2 regions of the Mesobacillus sp. QJM3NY_10 genome follow, and region 1 is predicted to be linked to the other one. Evidence: riboswitches for the same ligand, from Rfam matches in the RefSeq annotation. Region 1 holds a riboswitch; the other holds the start of a gene.
The links. Region 1 has a riboswitch for lysine ahead of AC0VX7_RS20730 (Na+/H+ antiporter NhaC family protein). Riboswitches for the same ligand answer to the same signal wherever they lie in the genome.
Positions count from the first base shown of each region.

Region 2: it holds a riboswitch for lysine, as region 1 does, so the genes downstream of both, AC0VX7_RS03710 (amidohydrolase) here and AC0VX7_RS20730 (Na+/H+ antiporter NhaC family protein) in region 1, are expected to answer to the same signal.

Region 1 is NZ_CM149675.1:4,090,488-4,098,043, forward strand. Features, by position in the region: gene lipA (lipoyl synthase) at 1-149, opposite strand, end outside; gene AC0VX7_RS20715 (M23 family metallopeptidase) at 584-1,525, shown strand; gene AC0VX7_RS20720 (methionine/alanine import family NSS transporter small subunit) at 1,774-1,875, opposite strand; gene AC0VX7_RS20725 (sodium-dependent transporter) at 1,875-3,386, opposite strand; gene AC0VX7_RS20730 (Na+/H+ antiporter NhaC family protein) at 3,636-5,222, opposite strand; lysine riboswitch at 5,364-5,547, opposite strand; gene yunB (sporulation protein YunB) at 5,614-6,384, opposite strand; gene AC0VX7_RS20740 (HD-GYP domain-containing protein) at 6,490-7,556, opposite strand, start outside.
Region 2 is NZ_CM149675.1:733,217-740,772, forward strand. Features, by position in the region: gene AC0VX7_RS03705 (nuclease-related domain-containing protein) at 401-1,306, opposite strand; lysine riboswitch at 1,415-1,591, shown strand; gene AC0VX7_RS03710 (amidohydrolase) at 1,747-3,345, shown strand; gene AC0VX7_RS03715 (methyl-accepting chemotaxis protein) at 3,493-5,217, shown strand; gene AC0VX7_RS03720 (hypothetical protein) at 5,455-5,646, shown strand; gene AC0VX7_RS03725 (alpha/beta fold hydrolase) at 5,732-6,526, opposite strand; gene AC0VX7_RS03730 (pullulanase) at 6,651-7,556, opposite strand, start outside.

The sequences.
Region 1 (7,556 bases):
CACTCGTGGATGTTCGGGCATTTTGCTTCTTCACATACAGTATGTAGGTTTTTCTCGCGCATCATCTTTTTTAAGCCTGTATAGTTTTCATTCGTATTTAACTTTATTTTCAGCCAATCAGGCTTTCTCTGTACCTCTTTTTTGCTCATTATTTTCACTCCATTCCTGCTGCATTACATCAAGAACACCATGTAAAAATCAAGGCCAGTATACAGCTTCTGATGTCACTTTAACACAATGAAAAACTATCGACAAGTACGATAAACTTGCGATTACCATTATTTGATATTTATGAAAAATCCCCATCATCGCAAACTATAACAAGAAAAGCGGAGGCGCCGTGGTCAACCCCGACCAGCGCTGGAGGGCTGACCGGTGAAGTCGTTCTTTGACTTCACTGGGCGGACCGAAGCGTCTCGAGGGGTTAGGCGCTGGAGCTAGACATAGAAAAGCACAAGCGCTAGCTTTTTCCAAAAAGAAGCGCTGACGCTGGAAATTAAACGAGCTAGATCATGAAGGGAGGATTACGGTGAAATTCCTTAAAGCAGTTATCGTTCTTTTTTTACTATCCCCTTGCCTGTTCATGGATAAAGCAACCGCAGCTGAGCAGGGGCAAGAAGATGTTTATAAAAAAAGGATGGAACTCTATACCAAAGTAGAAGCTGTTACCCAGATCCCCTGGTATTATATTGCCGCGGTGGACCAATATGAGCGGAATGTCCGCCAGGCAAGAAAAGATTTGCCCAAGGCAGAAGGAGTTGCCGGGGTTTATTTCAAACCGGAAGAATGGGCCGGGCTCTTGAACCCTAATCTTGAAGATAATAATCCCGTTTCCATTCAATTTTTCAATGGAATTGGTTTCGACGGGAACGGTGATGGCAAAGCAAGTTTAAAGGATGATGAAGATGTACTCCAGGCTTTTGCACAATACTTGCTTTCATATGGAACCGATCATGAGAACTTGAAAATTGGGCTGTGGAACTATTATAAGCGCGATAAAACTGTTGGGATCATCATTGGCAAAGCGATGATTTACAAGCACTATGGGCGTTTAGACCTTGATACTCATGTCTTTCCTATGCCACTAAGGAGCAACCATAGTTACAACAATACATGGGGCGACGCCCGGGGCTGGGGCGGCAGAAGGATTCATGAAGGAACAGATATTTTTGCTGGCTATGGTGTCCCTGTACGCGCGACAGGATATGGAATCGTTGAAATGAAGGGCTGGAACAAGTATGGCGGATGGCGTGTCGGAATTCGAGATATCAATAATACTTACCATTATTTCGCCCATTTGAGCGGCTTCGCGAAAGACCTTAAGGTTGGGCAGATTGTCGAGCCAGGAACTGTGATCGGCGGTGTCGGCAGCTCGGGGTATGGGCCTCCAGGAACAAGCGGTAAATTCCCTCCCCATCTGCATTATGGCATGTACAAGGATAATGGGTATACCGAATGGTCATTTGATCCATATCCACATCTGAAAATGTGGGCCAGGCAAGAAAGAGCAAGGCTGAAGAAATAAATAAGAAAAGCGCAAGCGCCTTGTTCAGCCCCGACAAGCGCTGCCCGCCCTTAACGCCACGTCCTGTGGCTGGCGGGTCTAGCACATCGTGTGCCTCGGAGGGCCGACCAGTGAAGTCGCTATTTGACTTCATTGGGCGGACCGAAGCGACTCGAGGGGCTAGGCGCTGAAGCTAGACAATTCTCGAAGTGGAAATTTATACTTTCTGGCATACAAAAAGGCCAACCATTCCGGTTGGCCTTCACATTTTATGAACGGGCTTTCCTTACTGCGTGTATGACACTCGCTGCAAGTCCTCCCCAGATAATTACCATACCTACAACCATCATTACTAATGCACTAAGATCCATTATTTTGAAACCCCCTTGTCTTGTGGAATTTCGTATAGCGCTTTATCCCATTTCTTCGCTTTAGCGAAAACAAATCCAGCAACGATCGCACCGATTGCCACTAGCCATCCAGAGTAAACGTTAAACATCACTGGGTAGCCGCCGTAGCTTGTTTTAATATCTGTCATGATATTCATAACCATCATGATACCCAAAACGATTGGAGTGATATATTTCAAAGAAATGACCCACCAGCTTCCAAGGCGAATATCTGAGATGGCATCAGCATGGCTGCGGAGGTTGTTCAGTTCCTTCGCTACCCAAACGATAAAGACAACTTCTACTAGCCCTGCAAGAGCAACACCATAGTTATTGATGAAAGCATCCGCTGAGTCAAGGAAGTTCAAACCACCCTGAGTTGCAAACAGGACAGAAATCAAAGCTGATAGACCGCCGCCGATTGCAACAGCTTTTGTACGGGAAACATTGAATTTATCCTGCACACCTGCAACATAAGTCTCAACGATTGAAATTAGTGAAGACAGTCCCGCCAGTGTCAAACTGACAAAGAACAATACTCCGAATGCTGCGCTGAAGGCAGGCAATTCATTAATGATCTGCGGGAATACCGCAAATGCAAGGATGACACCTTTGCTTACTACTTCGTCAATTGGAGCACCTTGCTGCATTGCCATGAAGCCCAATGCTGCAAATACCCCGATACCAGCCAGCAACTCAAAGGAAGAGTTAGCAAATGCTGTAATGAATGCATTGTTTGTAATATCAGATTTCTTAGGAAGATAACTTGAGTAAGTGATCATGATGGCAAAAGCAATGGATAAACTGAAGAAAATCTGTCCATAAGCCGCCACCCATACTTTACCATTCAGGATTTGGCTCCAGTCTGGCTTGAAGAATGCATTGACACCATCAATCGCTCCATCAAGAGTCAATGCGCGAACAACGATTACAAAGAATAAAATAACAAGTGCCGGAATAAAAATCTTGTTCGCAACTTCAATACCTTTCTTGACTCCCTTGAACAAAATACCAAGAGTGATGACCCAAACAATGACCAATGGAAGGAATACACCTGGTACGATACTTCCAACTTGACCAGCGTCAACTACCTTTAAATAATCACCTACAAGGAATGATAGCGGGTCATCTCCCCACTGCTTGCTTAGTGAAAAATAAGCGTAAGACATTGCCCATGCAATGATTACTGCATAATAAGTCGAAATGACAAAGGATACGGCAAGCTGCCACCAGCCAATCCACTCAGCACCTTTACGCATTTTAAAGTAACTTAATGGTGCAGACCCGCGGTACTTATGACCGATCGTGAATTCCAAAATCAAAATTGGAATACCTGCTGTCAAGAGTGCGAATAGGTATGGGAAGAAGAATGCTCCTCCGCCATTCTCATATGCTACTCCCGGGAAGCGCCAAATATTTCCCAACCCGACTGCCGATCCTACTGCGGCAAGAATGAATCCTGCCCTCGTTCCCCACTGTGGACGATTTTCCATTTTTAATCCCCCTCGCCTTCTAATCACCTGGAAAATGTTGATAATTAGAAAGTTTTATATTTTCAGATTATTTAGTCTAGGAATAGTATAGCTAGTTTTTAATTGCTTGTCAAAATATTATTTTGGTCATAATAAAATTTTTCCTAAAAAATTTTCCCAACTATACCAATACTCCCTATTAATTAGGATTCTATTCCTACTTTTTTCAAAATATGAAAAAAGCTGTCTGAAAGTCAGACAGCCTTAACATTATTCTGCAAGATTTTCTTTTAACACTTCTTCCTGGGTTGTCTTGCTTCCAAAAATGAAAGCAAAGGCAACAAGCAAGATTGCCACAGCCGCAAGTGCTCCTAAAGTGCTGCCAGTGAAACCAATGATCAGGAATCCGACAGATGCTATCGCAGCGGAAATCAAAGCGTATGGCAGCTGGGTCATGACATGGTCTAAGTGGTGTGAGCCAGCTCCTGTTGATGAAAGGATCGTAGTATCGGATATTGGTGAGCAGTGGTCACCAAAAACCGCGCCCGCCAATACTGCTGCTAATGCTGGCAGCATAAGGTTGATATCAGCTGCAGCAGCGATGTCCCCGGCAATTGGAAGCAGGATGCCGAATGATCCCCATGAAGTTCCTGTTGAGAAAGCCATGATTCCAGCTACGAGGAATAGCAGGAACGGCAGGAATGAGATATTAATATTAGAGCTTTCAACAATACCAGCAAGATACTTGCCAGTTTCAAGTCTTCCAATCAAATCAACAATGACCCATGCGAAGAACAGGATATAAATAGCCGGGAGCATTGACTTAATGCCCTCAACAATTCCTTTGCCAAAAACATTGGCATTGACGCCTTTTAACACTACTGCCTGCCTTACAAACAGAATCAGTGCAACAGCTAGTCCAAGCAATCCGCCAGTAACAAGAGACTTCGTTACATCTGTGTTTTCGAAAATCGCTAAGATGGTAACATTGCCTTCCACAGCGCTTGCTCCAGTCCAAAGCATCATGCCTACAGTTCCAGCGACAAGGGCTACAATCGGCCATACAAGGTCTCCAACTGTCCCTTTTGTGCTTGTAGGAAGGTCATCCTTCAGTTCGCCCGGTACAGGCTTGTCCTGTGGAACGACGATTCCTTCCGTGATCGCACGTTCTTCATGCTTTTTCATAGGTCCAATTTCGATATTTCTTAGAGCTACGATAAAGACCATCGCTAACGCTGCAAGTGCGTAAAAGTTCATTGGCGCCATTTGCATGAACGCTGAAAATGCCGTATATTCGCTAACTCCATGAGCAGCGAGGATGGTACCAATCAACGCAATAATGTAAGCACCCCAGCTCGAAATTGGGGAAATGACACAGACAGGTGCAGAAGTAGAGTCGATCAAGTAAGCAAGCTTTGCACGAGAAACCTTTTGTCGGTCTGTGATCGGGCGTGTAATTTGACCGACTGCCAAAGCATTGAAATAATCATCAATGAAAATAATAACGCCTAAAAATGCGCCGACAAGCTGTGCTCCGACTCTTGTTTTCACACGCTTCATCGCCCATTCGCCAAACGCACGGCTTCCGCCTGAAATGGAAATGAACGCTGTGATTGTACCCAATAATAATAGAAATAGGATGATGTACAGGCTATACGTGTTCAGTTCGCCATCTGCGACAACAATCCCCTTGATCGCGTCCCACATAATTGCAAATGTTTCTGCGATATTAAATTCAGCGAGCAAAAAAGCCGCTGCGATGATGCCTGTCCCCAAAGACAATAGCACTCGCCTTGTGATCACTACCATTAAGATTGCCACTAATGGCGGCAGCAATGAAAAAATTGTGTTCTCCATTCTTTCTTTCTCCTCCTTGTTTTTGACAGGGGGAAACTTTTACATGAAAAGAGTTGTAGCTACTTTTTAAAAATAAATAAAAAAGGGCAACGATAGAGAACATTCTATCGCTGCCCTTAATAAGCAACTAGTGTCTCCATCACGATCTGTAGCTCCCCATTATGGATATACCTCCATAATGACAGTGATACTCTTGTTCAAAGTATCCCCAGCAATAAAAAATGTGACTCACTGATTATTGCTTCGGCAAAATTCCCTTTTAGCTGTGATCAACGTTGTCATCCTCACACAGCTTACTCTTGAATCCTGCGCCTCTACCCCATCGGAATGATGTGGTTTATTATTCAATTGATTTTATAATATAACAATATCGCTAACTTGACAACTGTTTTTATTGCCCAGGCGTACCTGGAACCTGAATAGCAGGTGGTACGACACCCCCGCCGCCATTATAAAATTGCGGTACTTTTCCAGGGTAGTAGAAGCTGCCAATCGGAATATTTTCCTGCACAGTGGCTATTTTAGTCGCAAACGGTATAATAATTTGGACGTTGACCTTGACTCTTACTGAAACATTGATTAACGTATTGTTGATTCCGTGCTCCTCGGTATCCCAGACCACATCTGAGGTCACATCCCCGATTGCATTGAATTTCACAGGAACTCTCGGGCCCATATTACCAAGAAGTGCATTATTGGTGGCCTGGCCCAATGGAACGTAATATATGATTCCTGCTTCCCTGTCCTCTTCATCGGTGACAAGCTCGACATCTGTCAGCATCTCGAGTGAAGTGAGATGCCCTCTTTCTGCTTCCTTCAGGTTCATTTGCACAATGTTAGTCGTTTCAGCTTTTACCCTGTTGATGATTTCGGTATTGAATTTCACTACAGTAGTCGTTCCGCCATCCACCGGAACAAATTCAATTACTTTATCAATATCCATCCCATTGGCAATCTTCTTATTGATCGCCTTATTGATTACAAGCGTGGCAATTTTTCTTGTCTGGGATTCCGCGTATTTCATCAATGTGGGCTCGAGCCCTTTATCTATGACCCACAATCCTGCTGCTGTTGAAAAGGAAAAAAAGACGAATGTCAGCAGGAATACATACCTGAAAGGCAAGGGCCCTTTTCGAGGCAGCCGCCGGCCGAATTTTGCCAAAACAAATCCCCCCTCTAAAGCTATATGTATGCTTCAAAGGGGGGAACTAGCCTAAAAAGTATTTAAAGTTTATGCCTGCAATTCTAAATTACCAATCTGGAAAAATTAATAATTAGCGGCGTACTCATATTTGATCACCGTATCACAGCTGACAATCATCAGGGATAGGTTCGATTGCAAATCAAGCTGGTATGGCTCTACTTTACGGCCGTTTTCTTCGAGAATACGGACAACAGGGCGCTCACTCAAGCCAGGATTCTGCTCAGCCACTACTCCCTTTCGCCCATCGCTTAACATAACGGTAAGGCCGACCGGATATATCGCCACTGCTCTTCGGAAGGCGTCGACTATCTTCGGATCAAACAGGCTGCCTGAACCCGAATAGAGGATTTCAAGGCCTTCATGCGGAAGCATCGCTGGCCGATATACACGATTAGAAGTAACGGCATCAAACACATCAGCCACACCAAGTATCTTTCCGAATAAGTGGATTTCGTCACCCTTCAATCCACGTGGATATCCTGCACCATTCAAGCGTTCGTGATGCTGATAGGCACAATGAGCCACTATCAGCGGAACGGTCGGGATATTCCTGAGCATCTGAAAGCCATCCTCAGCGTGGGCTTTAATGACTTGGAACTCTTCCACAGTCAGCTTGCCTGGTTTTGATAGGATTTCTTCTGGAACCTTCATTTTTCCAACATCGTGTAAAATCGCACCGAGCCCCAGCTGCTCAAGCTCTTTTGGAGTCAGCTTCATTTCGATGCCAATAGCCAAGGCATATAAAGTAACATTCAATGAATGAGAAAAAATATAGTGGTCATGCAGAAACACATCGGACAGCAAATTCAACAGCTCTTTGCTCCTCTGAAGCTCATCAAGCAAAGCACTGATCAGCTTCTTGAATTTCCTCGCTGATTTTTCCAGTACAAAGGTTTGTGAAACCTTCGAATCCAGCTGAATTTGCTTGAATGTATCCCCAATCGTCATAATCGCATTGACGCGCAATTCATCTGATATGGAGTTTCTCACAATGATATCGTCTGTATCAGGGTCTTTTATATAAATATAGTCAATACCAAACTCTTCTAGTCGGCTAAGGATTTTGCCTTCGAGCCGTGCGCCTACGTTTAAAAGAACCTGGCCCTTGTCATTATAGATGGCTTTTCCGA
Region 2 (7,556 bases), 1.4 Mb from region 1:
ACATAATGTTCCCTTAGAGAAGCAATCTTGGAGTTAAAGGTCACATAAAAGGAGATAATGTGCCCTTAGGAAAGCAATCGTGGGGTTAAAGGTCACATAAAAGGAGTTAATGTGCCCTTAGGGAAGCAATCGTGGGGTTAAAGGTCACATAAAAGGAGTTAATGTGCCCTTAGGGAAGAGATTGTGGGGTTAAAGGTCACATAAAAGAAGATAATGTGCCCTTAGGGAAGCAATCGTGAAGTTAAAGGTCACATAAAAGGGGATAATGTGCCCTTAGGGAAGCAATCGTGGAGTTAAAGGTCACATAAAAGGAGATAATGTGCCCTTAGGGAAGCAATCGTGGAGTTAAAGGTCACATAAAAGCCCGGAAGAAGGCGATACTTCTTCCGGGCTTTGTATTTTACTCATAATGAGTTGAAATCCACTCTCCTTTGACTAAGAGGTTTTTCTTTAAGACTCTTCTTATGGCTTTCTTGGGCAGAATCCCATATGTCCATTCAAAAATTGCTGATGTGGTTACTCTCCGATCCGGGAAGAGTAATTGAAAGCTTTTAACAGTGCGTAGCACCATAGAATCAACCGGTTCCCTGGAGTCACAATGATTGCATATAATCCGCTTTCGCTCGAAAACCTCCAAAAACTCCCCGCACTCTCCACAAATAACCCCTTTCCTCAACATACCAAAATCATAACCTGGTACTCTGCTATATGGTGATTTCGTAATATGCAATGACAATAGAGCCTCGGCCAGCTTGGTATGCTTGCTCGTTAATTTTGATGAGGTTCTGTTCATTTTATTCATAAAGCGGTTGAGTTGGTTTGGCAAAATAATGGGTGATTTTAATGGTGCTTGCAGTAGGGCAAATTCAGGGTTGATGAACACGAGGTGAGGTTCAAGTGGGGTGTAAAATCCCAGGCTCTTCAGCAGTTGTTTCAGGAGTGTTTCTGCTCTATTTAGTTGGTGTAGGGGGTTTTTGGTTTCTAACCCTGCGACTGTTTTAAATTTGTCACCATCCAGATAATAGTCCCCTTCAAGGTTTTTTACTTCAAAAAGGTGTAGGCGGTCCTGTGTAATCACGAGAGAATCGATTTGAAAAAGGGTGCCACTCACTTCGAGGAGCAGGTCGTTGATAATGAGACTCTCAACTCGGTAATTCGTAAACCATTTGTCAAACTGCACTTCACCTTCATACCCTTTTTCAAGCGTTCTCAGGTTTTGGGCATCTTTCTCTTCCAGTTCCATTCTGCGATTCAAAGCTTCCAATATCTCTAATTCTTCCGGTTTGGTTCTTTCTTTTACTATCATATTCCACTTCCTTTCTTTTTCATTTTAAAAGACTGTCAAATAAAAATCAGTGAACATTCTTGGACATTTATGATACTATTAAGCTAATTTCATATGATCTTATCAGGTCGGTGAGGTAGAGGAGCGAATAACAAAAGTAGTCCATCGGAGTATGACATCGTTGATGGTGGCTGAAAGGGTTGTTTGCCGAAGCGTAATCAGGGTCAAACTGATTACTGCTGGGATGCTTTCTGAACAAGGAGCAGACTGTCATGCGGGGTTTGTGCATGGAGAACTACTGATCGAAATGGAGGATAACGTATATTGTAAAAGCAATGATAGGTTATTTTCTGTCATTGCTTTTTTGCAGACAAAAGCCTTTCCATTATCCCCTTCTATCAAACTCCTAACGCACTCCCCAGGCATTCACAATTTTTATCTATCCAAAGGGGAGAATCTTCTTGAGAACCATCTATAAAAATGGAACGATCTATACATTCAATTCACGCAATCCAATTGTACAGGCTGTGGTCATCGAAAATGGCCGTTTTATCGATATGGGAACTACCGCGGATATGGTGCTGCAATGGGGCAGCAAGGCACAAACCATTGACCTGGAAGGGAAGACAGTTACGCCAGGCTTGATTGACAGCCATCTTCACCTGTCCATCATGGCGGATAGTTTTATCAATCTCGATTTTGTCGGAATCACGACCAAACATGAGATGCTGGCAAAAATTCAGGAAAAAGCCAGCCAGCTTGAGCCGGGCGAATGGATTGTCGGCAGCAGCTGGGATGAGAATCTTTTTACCGACGGAGGGATTCCGACGATAGCAGAGCTGGATTATGTGGCGCCAGCCAACCCGTTATTTTTAACAAGGACGTGCCTGCATGCGACCCTCGTCAACAGCAAGGCGCTCGAAGTGAGCGGCTATCATCAGTCGATATCGGTTCCGGAGGGCGGCACAATCGTACTCGATGAAATCACCAAGCAGCCGACGGGACTGTTCCTCGAGTCAGCGGCGAATCTGGTCAGACAGCACATTCCTGAACGCTCGTACGACGACTGGAAAAAAGCGATGAGACAGACGATGCATTTTGCCATGAGTAAAGGGCTGACGAGCGTGCATACGAATGATCCACTCTATCTTGGCGGACTTGAAAAAACGTGGGACCTATTCAATGAACTTTTAAATGGAGAGCAGCTCGGTTTGCGCAGCAATCTCCTAATCAACCATGAGTTTTTACCAAACCTAAAAGAAGCTGGAATGTACACTGGTTATGGCAATGATACCCTGCAAATCGGTGCGGTGAAAATTTTTGCCGATGGAGCATTTGGCCGGAGAACCGCGCTGTTGTCAGAACCATATAGCGATGCGCCAGGTCAGTATGGTGATGCGATGTATGACCAGGAGCATTTATATGAAATCGTGAAAGGTGCACGGGAACTGGACATGCCGATTGCAGTCCATACAATTGGCGACCAGGCACTGGAGAATGTTCTCGACGTGCTGGACAAGTTCCAGGCAGTGGCTTATCGAGACCGGCTAATCCATGCGCAGGTTTTACGAGAGGAATTGATCCCTAGACTAAAGTCGCCAAGCAGAATTGCCGATATCCAACCGCGCTTTATCGCAAGTGACTTCCCATGGGTTCAGGAGCGTCTCGGCGTAGAACGAATCAAGCTTTCTTACGCATGGAAAACCTTGATGGAAGCAGGTGTCATATGTGCCGGAGGCTCTGATTCTCCGGTTGAACCAGTCGATCCGATTTTGGGAATCCATGCGGCAGTAACAAGGAAAAAGCCGGGGGAAACTCACGCTGGCTACGTGCCGGAGCAGAAGCTGTCGATGGTCGATGCTTTCCGACTCTTCACCGAACTAGGAGCTTATCCAACAAACGAAGAGACGGTGAAAGGCACTATTGCACGGGGAAAATTAGCAGATCTGACCGTTTATTCCAAAAATCCATTTGAAATGACAGATGCAGATGAACTTTTATCGATGGAAATTGAAATGACGATCATTGGCGGAGAAATCAAATATCGCAGGCTCAATTAGAAATATGGAGACGGTTCTTAACTTCCATTCGGAAGAAAGAACCGTCCTTTTTATTTTTATGGCTAAAGTCCTAAAATTTTCTGAATTTGAACCGAAATAGTAGGTAAGAGTGGTAATTTAATCTATTGCTGGACAGGAGAGCGGAAAATGAAATTCAAAAAAAGGTTCACAAAACCACAGATGAGATTCAGTGTTCGTGCTAAACTATTGACCGGCTTTTTCTCGGTTTTAACTTTGTTGGCGCTCGTGGCAATCATCACGAACTTTCAGTTTAACAAGATGAACAGCCAGTATTCGTCATCCATTGATGAACGGATGGAAAAGCTGAATCTGATTGTTGAGATGAAGGATGCCATCATGAGGGAGCAACTGGCACTCCAAAAGTATATGGCTAATGGTGATGGAGAAAGCCTGATTGAATTTGAAGGTGCGGTAGAAGATTTTGATAAAAGCTCTAAGAAATATTTAAGCTCAGAAGAATCAGCTGAGGGAAAAAAGGTAGGAGAAAACCTTGTTGCAGCTGAGGCGCAATATTATGAGGTGGCTTCAGAGGCTTTTCTTTTAATAAGAGATGAACAAATGGTCAAGGTCAGGTTATTGATGCAGGAAAAAGGAAATCCGCTTATCTTCAGCCTGAATTCTGCTGCTGAGGACGCGATTGAGTACCAGCAAGACGCTCTGGAATTAACGGGTGAAACGTTATCTGGTGATGTTAAGAAAGTAGCCTTGCTCATCATTGTGCTCAGTGCAGCGGCGTTTGTGTTGGGAATCGTCATTGCGCTGCAAATAAGCCGAATGATTTCCAAGCCGGTTCAGCTGGTATCGCAAGCAGCAAAGCAAGTGGCGCAAGGGAACCTGGCTGTTGAAAAATTGAATGTGAAGAATAAAGATGAAATCGGCGAGTTGGCCGCGGCTTTTAACGAGATGACGACCAATTTAAGGGAACTGATTTTCAAGGTAAGCAGTACATCGGAGCAGGTTGCGGCATCGGCTGAAGAAATGATGGCAAGTGCGGAACAGACCAACTCTGCTACAAACCAGGTAGCAACAGCCATCCAGGAGGTTGCTGGCGGTGCCGAGGTCCAGAGCAAAAATACAGAAGAAAGTGCGAAAGCGGTAGGCGAGATGTCAGGCGGGATCCAGCGAGTGGCCGAAACGACCTCTACCGTTGCCGAGTCTGCGGCTGAAACGGCAAAACAAGCACAGGTCGGCCAGGAATCTCTGGAAAAAGTCATTGAAAAAATGAAGTCGATCAATAATACGACAAGCGAAACCAATGGGGTTATCAAAGACCTGGATCGGAAATCAGCGGAAATCGGCAAAATCATCGAAGTCATCACAGGCATCGCTGACCAGACGAACTTGTTGGCGCTGAACGCAGCCATCGAAGCGGCAAGGGCCGGTGAGCATGGAAAGGGCTTTGCAGTTGTTGCTGATGAAGTCAGGAAACTGGCTGAGTTATCGAGACAATCTGCGAGCCAGATTTCCGGCTTGATTGAGGTTATTCAAAAAGAAACTCATCAGGTTGTGGAAATGATGAATAAAGGAACGTTTGAGATTTCTGAAGGTTCGTCTTTAGTTGAGGAGACGGGCCGTACCTTTGAGGAAATTCTAAAATCGATCGAAAATGTCAGCGAGGAAATCCAAGAGGTATCCGCGATATCTGAGGAAATGTCGGCAAGTGTCCAGCAGGTAAATGCCTCAATCGAAGAGGTGACCAAAATCGCCCGTGATTCCGTAGCAAGCACTGCAGAAATCGCATCCGCAACGGAGGAACAGCTGGCATCAATGGAAGAGGTGTCCTCTTCATCAGCTTCACTAGCAAGTCTGGCGGAGAACCTGAGAGAGATGGTCGCGAAGTTTAAAATTTAAATTAGGGAGAAGCATGAGGACGATGAGCGTTCTTATGCTTCTTTTTTTAATGGTGGATTGGTGCCCGGAAAATCAAGTTTTTGGAAAAAGAGTTCACCAATGAAGCGTATTGGAGCACTTACCAAAGCAGTCTCCAATAGGATTCATCCCTCCCACAGGTGCATTCGCCCAAGCCAAAGCCGTGATAAACGCATATAAAGTTAGTGAATACAAAAAGAGAAGAGGGAGGTAAGCCGTATGCGTGCATACAGACATCCTTATCGTTCGCAGGATCAGAGGTTTATCGGCTGGGGCTTTGGATTGCCGTTTTTAGGTGGTTTGGCTGGTGGTTTGTTAGGCGGAGCGTTATTTTATCCGCGACCTTTCTATCCTCCATACCCGCCAGTTTACCCGTGCTGCCCGCCGCCTAGATATCCGTTTTATTATTAATTAAACAAAGGGAATGAGCTGCTTAGCTCATTCCCTATTTTTATCTTTTTAAAAGTATAGACTTTTTGCACTTACGCTTTTCTGTCTAACTAATATTGGCTTGTTTGATTTCATGCTTATCCATGAATTCGAGTGACAGCTCGTTGAACTCTTCGGCTTTTTCAATATTGCAGACATGGCCGCAATGCTCCAGAATCACCAGCTCGGAGCTTTCATCCCCGCGAAGGTCTTCTGCTACTTCCCTGACAAACATATGGTCCTCAGCACCTGAGATATAAAGCTTTGGGACATCTGCGCTTTTTTCCTGCACATTGCTATAGGTGGTTTCGACATCTCCGGCAAGAGGATACCACGCGAGGAAATTTTTTCGTTTCATCTTATAGGCTTCCTGGATGAAAAATTTTCTTGAGCCTTTATGGTTACCACGAGGCATCAGAATCCAAGCCAGTATGCGGTACAGCCACATGAATGGAATGAAGTTCCTTATTAACCAGGCGAGTTTGATCAGTGATTTTCCAAAAAGGTTTAATCTGGTGATCGCCCCTCCAAGGACTGCTGATCTCACTCGTCCGGGTTCCGTCTGCAGCAGATGATGGACGATGATCGTTCCCAGTGAAACGCCGACAAAATGGGCCTTGCGGATTGAAAGGTGGTCCATTATCTTGAGAATCTCGCTGATAATCAAATCAAAAGAAAACCTGCCCTTATAGGAATCTATGTCAGGTGACTTCCCATGCCCAGGCATGTTAATCGCGACAATATTATATTTTTTCAGGAATGGTTTTAGCTGCTTGTAAAAAATATTCGAGTTCCCGCCAATTCCGTGCAGCAGAACAATATACTCCGAGCCGCGGCCCTTATACAATCTGTAATCTAGCATCCGATTCTCCTTAGGCGTACTTGTTGTGATAATAATGATACCCTTGATGCTGATGTTAGTAAACTATTGAGGCAAAAATAACGACAGGTACCATCTGGTAAAGATGATACCTGCCGTGTGAAAATTATTTCTTCTTGCCCTTTTTGTCCATTTTTATGACCACTGTCGTCAATGGATCAAGAGTTAACTTGCCATTTTTCATCTTAAATCCGGATGGCTTGGATACAGGTGTTTTGCCTGCTTCGTCGTTATCGACTACAACCTTAGCTTTAGAGAAGTCAAGGTCTCCTAAAGTCAACGTGCGAGCTTTCATATCAGCATTGACGAATACATAGTACGTACCAGTCTTATCGGTAGATACGTTTTCGTATGCGATAACTAAGTCGTTATCGTTGATTTCAGGCAGGTCAAGCAATTTGACATTTTTGTCAACGAGTTCTTTCTCGCCAAGGCGGAAAGCGTTCGTTGATTTTCTCAGCTCGATCAAGCCTTGAGTGTAGGCTTGTGTCGTTGTGTTAACTGAGTATTCTTTCTTGTTTGTTGCTTTTTGCCAGTCAAACATGTTAATCGCATCGGAAGAATCATATGAATCGTGGATGAAGTAGCCGAATGGGTTGCCTTGCTCATCAGCCAATTCATGATACTTTTGCTCAGGAACGCCTTCACCTTTCCATTGCTTCGTCCTTCCATACTCCTGGCCTGCGTGAAGGAAAGCAGTACCTTGAGAAGTCAGGATCAAGGAGTTTCCAAGTCTGATGCGCTTGTGGATCTCCAGGTTGTTCTCAGGAATGGCCGGGTCCTTTTTAATCGACTGGGCAATGACATCGTACAGCGGTAGGTTATCGTGTGCCGCGATGTATTGGACCATGTCGCCAGGATCGTCATCGGCTGTGTTGCCAGGCTGTCCTTTGATGTTGTTGAAAATCGTGTTGATATCACGAGCGCCGCCAGTCAGGAATCGAGGCTCACCTTCTGAGCCGAAGCCTGATTTCAATTCGTTGCGGATCTCATCAGAGAATACACCAACATC